2 linked regions of the Streptomyces ficellus genome follow. The protein of the gene in region 2 binds, or shares a complex with, the protein of the main gene of each other region. Links are inferred from orthologs where the notes say so. Each region holds a gene or a part of one and is shown on either strand. Other genes may lie near its edges.

Region 1 (3,653 bases), 1.6 Mb from region 2 along the record:
CTCCGCGGCCCGGCCGGCGGGCGCGCCGACACCCGTCCGGCGCCCGCTCCCGCCCCACATCGTCTTCGCGGAACGGCTGCTCGCCGTCCTCAGCGGGGAGCGCCCGGTCCACTGGATGCTCGGCCAGACCGTCGGCGAGGCGTACGACCAGCTGATCGGCCTCGCCCCCACCACCCCCCTGCGCGCCCGCGGCGCACGCCCCGTCATCCGGCGCTGCGGCTGCTTCCCGCTGCGCCCGGGTGTGATCGAGGCGTTCGCGAGCATCGGGGCGGGCGACCAGGTCCGGGCCATGGCCTTCCGCCTGGAGCAGGGCACCGACCGCAGGTGGCGCTGCGCCGCCGTGGAACTCGGCGGCGAACGCCTGTGACGCCGACGGGGCCGGGCGCGCGACGTTCCGTCGCGCGCCCGGCCCCGGGCCACCTCTCGTCAGGAGGCGTCACTTCTTGCGGCGACGCCCGCCCTTCTGGGCCTTGCGCCGCTCGGCGCGCGTCATGCCGTCCGCACCGGACGGGCCCGCGTCACCGTTCTCGAAGTCGCCCTCGATGACACCGCCCTCACCGTCCACGGTCGGCGCGGAGAAGTGCAGCCGGTCGGGCCGCTGCGGCGCGTCCAGGCCCTTGGCCCGGATCTCCGGACGCCCGGCACCCGCCTGCGCCGGCACGGCGTCCTCCTTGGCCAGCGACGGCCGGGCGGCGGCGTCCTGGACCGGGACCTCCTCGACCTGCTGCTCGACCTGGACCTCCAGGTTGAACAGGTAGCCGACGGACTCCTCCTTGATGCCCTCCATCATGGCGGTGAACATGTCGAAGCCCTCGCGCTGGTACTCGACCAGCGGGTCCTTCTGCGCCATCGCGCGCAGGCCGATGCCCTCCTGGAGGTAGTCCATCTCGTAGAGGTGCTCGCGCCACTTGCGGTCCAGGACCGACAGGACCACGCGCCGCTCCAGCTCACGCATGATGTCGGAGCCGAGCTGCTTCTCGCGCGCGTCGTACTGCTCGTGGATGTCGTCCTTGACGGACTCCGCGATGAACTCGGAGGTGATACCGGCCCGGTCGCCGGCCGCCTCCTCCAGCTCCTCGATCGTGACCTTGCAGGGGTAGAGCTGCTTGAAGGCGCCCCACAGCCGCTCCAGGTCCCACTCCTCGGCGAAGCCCTCCACGGTCTCCGCCTCGATGTAGGCGTCGATCGTGTCGTCCATGAAGTGCTGGATCTGCTCGTGCAGGTCCTCGCCCTCCAGGACGCGGCGGCGCTCGCCGTAGATGACCTCGCGCTGGCGGTTGAGGACCTCGTCGTACTTCAGGACGTTCTTGCGGGTCTCGAAGTTCTGCTGCTCGACCTGCGACTGCGCGGACGCGATCGCGCGCGTGACCATCTTGTTCTCGATCGGCACGTCGTCGGGGACGTTGGCCATCGCCATCACGCGCTCGACCATCTGCGCCTTGAACAGCCGCATCAGGTCGTCGCCGAGCGACAGGTAGAAGCGCGACTCGCCGGGGTCGCCCTGACGGCCGGAGCGACCGCGCAGCTGGTTGTCGATACGGCGCGACTCGTGCCGCTCCGTGCCCAGGACGTACAGCCCGCCGAGGCTCTTGACCTCCTCGAACTCGGCCTTGACGGCGAGTTCGGCCTTCTCCAGCGCCGTGGGCAGGGCCGCGGCCCACTCCTCCACGTGCTCGACCGGGTCGAGACCGCGCTGGCGCAGCTCCGCCTCGGCGAGGTCGTCGGGGTTGCCGCCGAGCTTGATGTCGGTACCGCGGCCGGCCATGTTGGTCGCGACGGTGACGGCGCCCTTGCGGCCGGCCTGGGCGACGATCGACGCCTCACGGTCGTGCTGCTTGGCGTTGAGCACCTCGTGCTGGATGCCGCGCTTGGACAGCTGCTGCGACAGGTACTCGGACTTCTCGACCGAGGTCGTACCGACGAGGATCGGCTGGCCCTTCTTGTGCTTCTCCTCGATGTCGTCGACCACCGCGGCGAACTTGGCGACCTCGGTGCGGTAGATCAGGTCCGACTGGTCCTTGCGGATCATCGGCCGGTTCGTCGGGATCGGGACGACGCCCAGCTTGTAGATCTGGTGGAACTCGGCCGCCTCGGTCATGGCCGTACCGGTCATGCCGGAGAGCTTGTCGTAGAGACGGAAGAAGTTCTGGAGGGTGATCGTGGCGAGGGTCTGGTTCTCGTCCTTGATGTCCACCCCTTCCTTCGCCTCGATCGCCTGGTGCATGCCCTCGTTGTAGCGGCGGCCGGCGAGGATACGGCCGGTGTGCTCGTCGACGATCATGACTTCGCCGTCGATGACGACGTAGTCCTTGTCCTTCTTGAACAGTTCCTTGGCCTTGATGGCGTTGTTCAGGTACCCGACGAGGGGGGTGTTCACCGACTCGTACAGGTTGTCGATGCCCAGCCAGTCCTCGACCTTGGCGACACCGGACTCGTGGATGGCGACGGTGCGCTTCTTCTCGTCGACCTCGTAGTCGCCGGTCTCCTCGATGCCCTTGAGGGGGTTTCCGGGCTCGCCCCTCTTGAGGCGGGTGACCAGCTTGGCGAAGTCGCCGTACCACTTGGTGGCCTGGTCGGCCGGGCCGGAGATGATCAGCGGCGTACGGGCCTCGTCGACCAGGATGGAGTCGACCTCGTCGACACAGGCGAAGTTGTGGCCGCGCTGGACGAGCTCGTCCTTGGACCACGCCATGTTGTCGCGCAGGTAGTCGAAGCCGAACTCGTTGTTCGTGCCGTACGTGATGTCGCAGTTGTACATCTCGCGGCGCTGCGCCGGCGACATGTTCGCCAGGATGCAGCCGACCGTCAGGCCGAGGAACTTGTGGACGCGGCCCATCATCTCGGAGTCGCGCTCGGCGAGGTAGTCGTTGACCGTGATGAGGTGCACGCCCTTGCCGGACAGCGCGTTGAGGTACGCCGGGAGCGTGCCGACGAGGGTCTTGCCCTCACCGGTCTTCATCTCGGCGACGTAACCGAGGTGCAGCGCGGCGCCGCCCATCAGCTGGACGTCGTAGTGGCGCTGGCCGAGCACGCGCTTGGCGGCCTCGCGGACCGTGGCGAACGCCTCGGGCATCAGGTCGTCGAGGCTCTCACCGTCGGCGTACCGCTGCTTGTACTCCTCGGTGAGCGCCCGCAACTCGGCGTCGGAGAGGTTGACGAAGTCCTCTTCGATGGAGTTGACCTGGTCCGCGATGCGGTGCAGTTTGCGCAGGATCTTGCCTTCGCCTGCACGCATGAGCTTGTTGAAGACGGACACTGAGGCTGGTCTCCTTGCCGGTCGGGCCTGGCACTAGGTCTTGTCATGGACACTGGCACGGGCACGGCAGGTGGGCCCCACCGCAACGGCCATCGTAAGCGAGGACGCCACCGGGCCGGGAGGTCCGCGCTCACCCGGGCCGGCTGCCGCCCCGACATGCCGCCCGCAAGGAGAACGCGCGGGACGCGCCGAAGGTGCCGCCCAACCCGAAAAGTGTTCGCCCCGTCCCTCTCCGCCACCGCAGAATCCGTCCATGGAGCCCGTCGCCCTCACCACCGAGCGCCTTCGCCTGACCACCTTCACGCCGGCCGACGCGGAAGAGGTGCTCGCCGCCTGCCAGGACCCGGAGATCCAGCGCTGGATACCGGTGCCCACCCCCTACGAGCGGCGGCACGCG
Region 2 (3,333 bases):
GCCCACGAACGCCGTGTAGGCGGCGTCACCGTGCCAGCCGTCGACGATCGCGCCGCAGTCGATGGAGATGATGTCGCCGTCCTTCAGGACGACGTCGTCGCTGGGGATGCCGTGGACGACGACCTCGTTCACCGACGTGCAGATCGTGGCGGGGAAGCCGCCGTACCCCAGGAAGTTCGACTTCGCCCCGTGGTCGGCGATCACCTTCCGCGCGACCTCGTCCAGGTCCTTCGTCGTCGCGCCCGGCACCGCGGCCTCGCGCGTCGCCGCGTGGATGGCGGCGACGACCAGCCCCGCCTCGCGCATCTTCGCGATCTGCTCGGGAGTCTTGATCTGCACCATGACGGCTGACGCCTTTCCAAGGGAGTACGGGGTGACCTCACAACGATACGGCGGTACGACAGCGGCCGCGGCGCCCCGAAGGGCACCGCGGCCGTCGTACGGAAGCCGGCGGGGTACTACGCGGCCTGCTCGCCCCGCAGCGCCGCCATCGCGCGGCCGGTCACCTCGTCGACCTTGCCGAGCGCGGAGATGGTGACCACCAGGCCCTGGGCCTTGTAGTAGTCGATGATCGGCTCGGTCTGCGTGTGGTAGACCTCGAGCCGCCTGCGGACCGTCTCCTCGGAGTCGTCACCGCGCTGGTACAGCTCGCCGCCGCACACGTCGCAGACGCCCTCGGTCTTCGGCGGGGTGTAGGTCACGTGGAAGACGTGCTTGTCGTTGTTGCGGCACAGCCGGCGGCCGGCGATCCGCTTCACGACCTCGTCCTCGGGGACCTCCAGGTCGAGCACCGCGTCGAGCTTCATGTTCCCGGCCCGGAGCATGACGTCGAGCGCCTCGGCCTGCGACACGTTCCGGGGGAAGCCGTCCAGCAGGAAGCCGTTCACGGCGTCCGGGTGCTCCATGCGGTCCTTGGCCATGCCGATGGTGACCTCGTCGGGCACCAGCTCGCCGGCGTCCATGTAGGACTTGGCCTTCAGCCCCAGCTCCGTGCCCTGGCTGATGTTGGCTCGGAACAGGTCGCCCGTGGAGATGTGCGGGATCGACAGGTTCTTGGCAAGGAACGCGGCCTGCGTTCCCTTGCCCGCACCGGGCGGTCCGACGAGGACGATTCGCATCAGCGGAGGAACCCTTCGTAATTGCGCTGCTGGAGCTGGCTCTCGATCTGCTTCACGGTCTCCAGCCCCACACCCACGATGATGAGGATGCTCGTCCCGCCGAACGGGAAGTTGGCATTGGCGCCACCGAAGCCTGCCAACGCCATCGTCGGCACAAGAGCGATCAGACCCAGATACAGCGAGCCCGGCCAGGTGATCCGGTTGAGCACGTAGCTCAAGTACTCAGCAGTAGGTCGACCAGCCCGGATACCCGGGATGAAGCCACCATACTTCTTCATGTTGTCCGCGACTTCCTCGGGGTTGAACGAGATCGCCACATAGAAGAAGGCGAAGAAGACGATCAACAGGAAGTAGACGGTGATGTAGTAGGGGTGGTCACCCTTGACGAAGTGGGCTTCGATCCAGGTCTTCCAGCCGGAGGTGCCGCTGGAGAACTGCGCGATCAGGGCCGGGATGTAGAGCAGCGACGAGGCGAAGATGACAGGAATCACACCTGCCTGGTTCACCTTGAGCGGGATGTACGTGGACGTACCGCCGTAGGACCTGCGGCCGATCATGCGCTTCGCGTACTGCACCGGGATGCGGCGCTGGGCCTGCTCGACGAAGACCACCAGGGCCACCATCACGAAGCCGATCAGGATGACCGTGCCGAACTCGATCCAGCCCTGCGCGAGCTTGCCGCTGACCTTGATGGCCCACAGGGCGCCCGGGAAGCCGGCGGCGATCGAGATGAACATCAGGATCGACATGCCGTTGCCGATGCCGCGGTCGGTGACGAGCTCACCGAGCCACATGACGACGGCGGTGCCCGCGGTCATGGTGATGACCATCAGGATGGTGACGAAGATCGAGCGGTCCGGGACGACCTGGCCGGCCACCGTGCAGCCGCTGAACAGCGCGCCGGTGCGGGCGGTCGCCACGAGGCCGGTGCCCTGGAGGATCGCGAGGGCGATCGTCAGGTACCGCGTGTACTGCGTGATCTTGGCCGTACCCGCCTGGCCCTCCTTCTTGAGGGCTTCCAGACGCGGGATGACGACGGTCAGCAGCTGCAGGATGATGCTCGCCGTGATGTACGGCATGATGCCGAGCGCGAAGATGGTGATCTGCAGAAGCGCCCCGCCGCTGAACAGGTTCACCAGGCCCAGCAGGCTGTTGCCGCCCTTGCTGGCCTCGTCCACGCACTGCTGGACGGACTGGTAGTCGACACCGGGGACGGGGATGTGGGCCCCGAGCCGGTAGATCACGATGATGCCCAGCGTGAAGAGCAGCTTCTTGCGCAGGTCGGGCGTCTTGAACGCCCGGGCGAACGCGGTGAGCACGGTGCCTCCTGCGACCCCCGCGTTACGCGCGTGAGGGTGACGGTTTGGTAAGTGAGTAGATACAAACACGGCAGCCTTACGCCACGGGGGCAGACTGCCGGGACACTAACAGCGGCTACCATACCCGGCCGTCACGCCCGCGTGAAACGTCGCTGAGGCACGTCAACCACGGGTAAGGCCGATCCCTCCTTGGCGACCGGTCACCCGGTCCCCCACCCAGGGCAACGACCGAGGGCCGCAGTTGATGCCGGACCGTGTGGCGCCTTCGTGAAGATGTCCGAAAGACGCCGTGCGGCGACGGAACGGACGACGGGCGGACGACGGCGCGGACGACGAGGGCGGACATGGCGAAAAAGAGCCTGGCCGACGCCCACGAGGGGCGCCGGCCAGGCTCTCTGCCGTTCGGTGTCCGTCAGGACGAGGCTCAGACGAGCTCGGTGACGGTGCCGCCGGCGGCGGTGATCTTCTCCTTGGCGGAGCCGGAGACGGCGTCGACCGTCACCTGCAGCGCCACGGAGATCTCGCCCTGGCCCAGGACCTTGACGAGGCTGTTCTTGCGCACGGCACCCTTGTCGACCAGGTCGGCAACGGTGACCTCGCCACCCTGCGGGTACAGGGCCGCGAGCTTGTCCAGGTTCACGACCTGGTACTCGGTGCGGAACGGGTTCTTGAAGCCCTTCAGCTTCGGGAGACGCATGTGGAGGGGCATCTGCCCACCCTCGAAGCGCTCCGGAACCTGGTAACGGGCCTTGGTGCCCTTGGTACCACGACCGGCCGTCTTACCCTTCGACGCCTCACCACGACCCACACGGGTCTTGGCGGTCTTGGCGCCCGGGGCGGGACGGAGGTTGTGGACCTTCAGCGGGTTCTGCTCCGCCATGTCAGTCGACCTCCTC

The links. Proteins that work in one complex are often made in the same cells at the same time.
Region 1: the proteins of secY (region 2) and secA are in contact, whole or in part, in a crystal structure (PDB 3DIN), measured with the Thermotoga maritima proteins. The link is inferred for Streptomyces ficellus from one-to-one orthologs. Residues at the interface, in WP_004081795.1 of Thermotoga maritima: Glu108, Gly109, Glu110, Glu111, Ala236, Glu237, Arg238, Arg239, Ile240, Thr241, Ile242, Gln243, Tyr244, Ala245, Arg246, Arg247, Val248, Thr249, Gly250, Arg251, Arg252, Val253, Tyr254, Gly256, Ala257, Ser258, Thr259, Tyr260, Leu261, Pro262; in WP_004082002.1 of Thermotoga maritima: Glu261, Ala262, Arg263, Lys300, Ala301, Arg302, Thr303, Ile304, Ile305, Leu323, Tyr324, Asp325, Pro326, Val329, Ser330, Tyr333, Ile336, Lys340, Phe345, Val349, Glu363, Phe364, Tyr374, Ser375, Gly376, Gly377, Glu393, Ile395, Thr482, Ser483.

The regions. Positions count from the first base shown.
Region 1 is NZ_CP034279.1:4,511,217-4,514,869, reverse strand. What follows is about bases 237-3,653. They hold secA (preprotein translocase subunit SecA), read right to left. Parts: upstream 3,257-3,653; coding sequence 437-3,256; downstream 237-436. Other genes in these bases: EIZ62_RS20195 (GNAT family N-acetyltransferase), read left to right, coding at 3,510-3,653; EIZ62_RS20205 (Rv3235 family protein), read left to right, coding at 237-367. Outside these bases: more of EIZ62_RS20205, read left to right, coding at 1-236. UniProt on the Escherichia coli protein: Required for protein export, interacts with the SecYEG preprotein conducting channel.
Region 2 is NZ_CP034279.1:2,958,304-2,961,636, forward strand. The notes cover bases 278-3,216. They hold secY (preprotein translocase subunit SecY), read right to left. Parts: upstream 2,438-3,216; coding sequence 1,118-2,437; downstream 278-1,117. Other genes in these bases: map (type I methionyl aminopeptidase), read right to left, coding at 278-342; EIZ62_RS12780 (adenylate kinase), read right to left, coding at 459-1,118; rplO (50S ribosomal protein L15), read right to left, coding at 2,862-3,216. Also shown: more of map, read right to left, coding at 1-277; more of rplO, read right to left, coding at 3,217-3,317; rpmD (50S ribosomal protein L30), read right to left, coding at 3,319-3,333. UniProt on the Escherichia coli protein: The central subunit of the protein translocation channel SecYEG. Consists of two halves formed by TMs 1-5 and 6-10.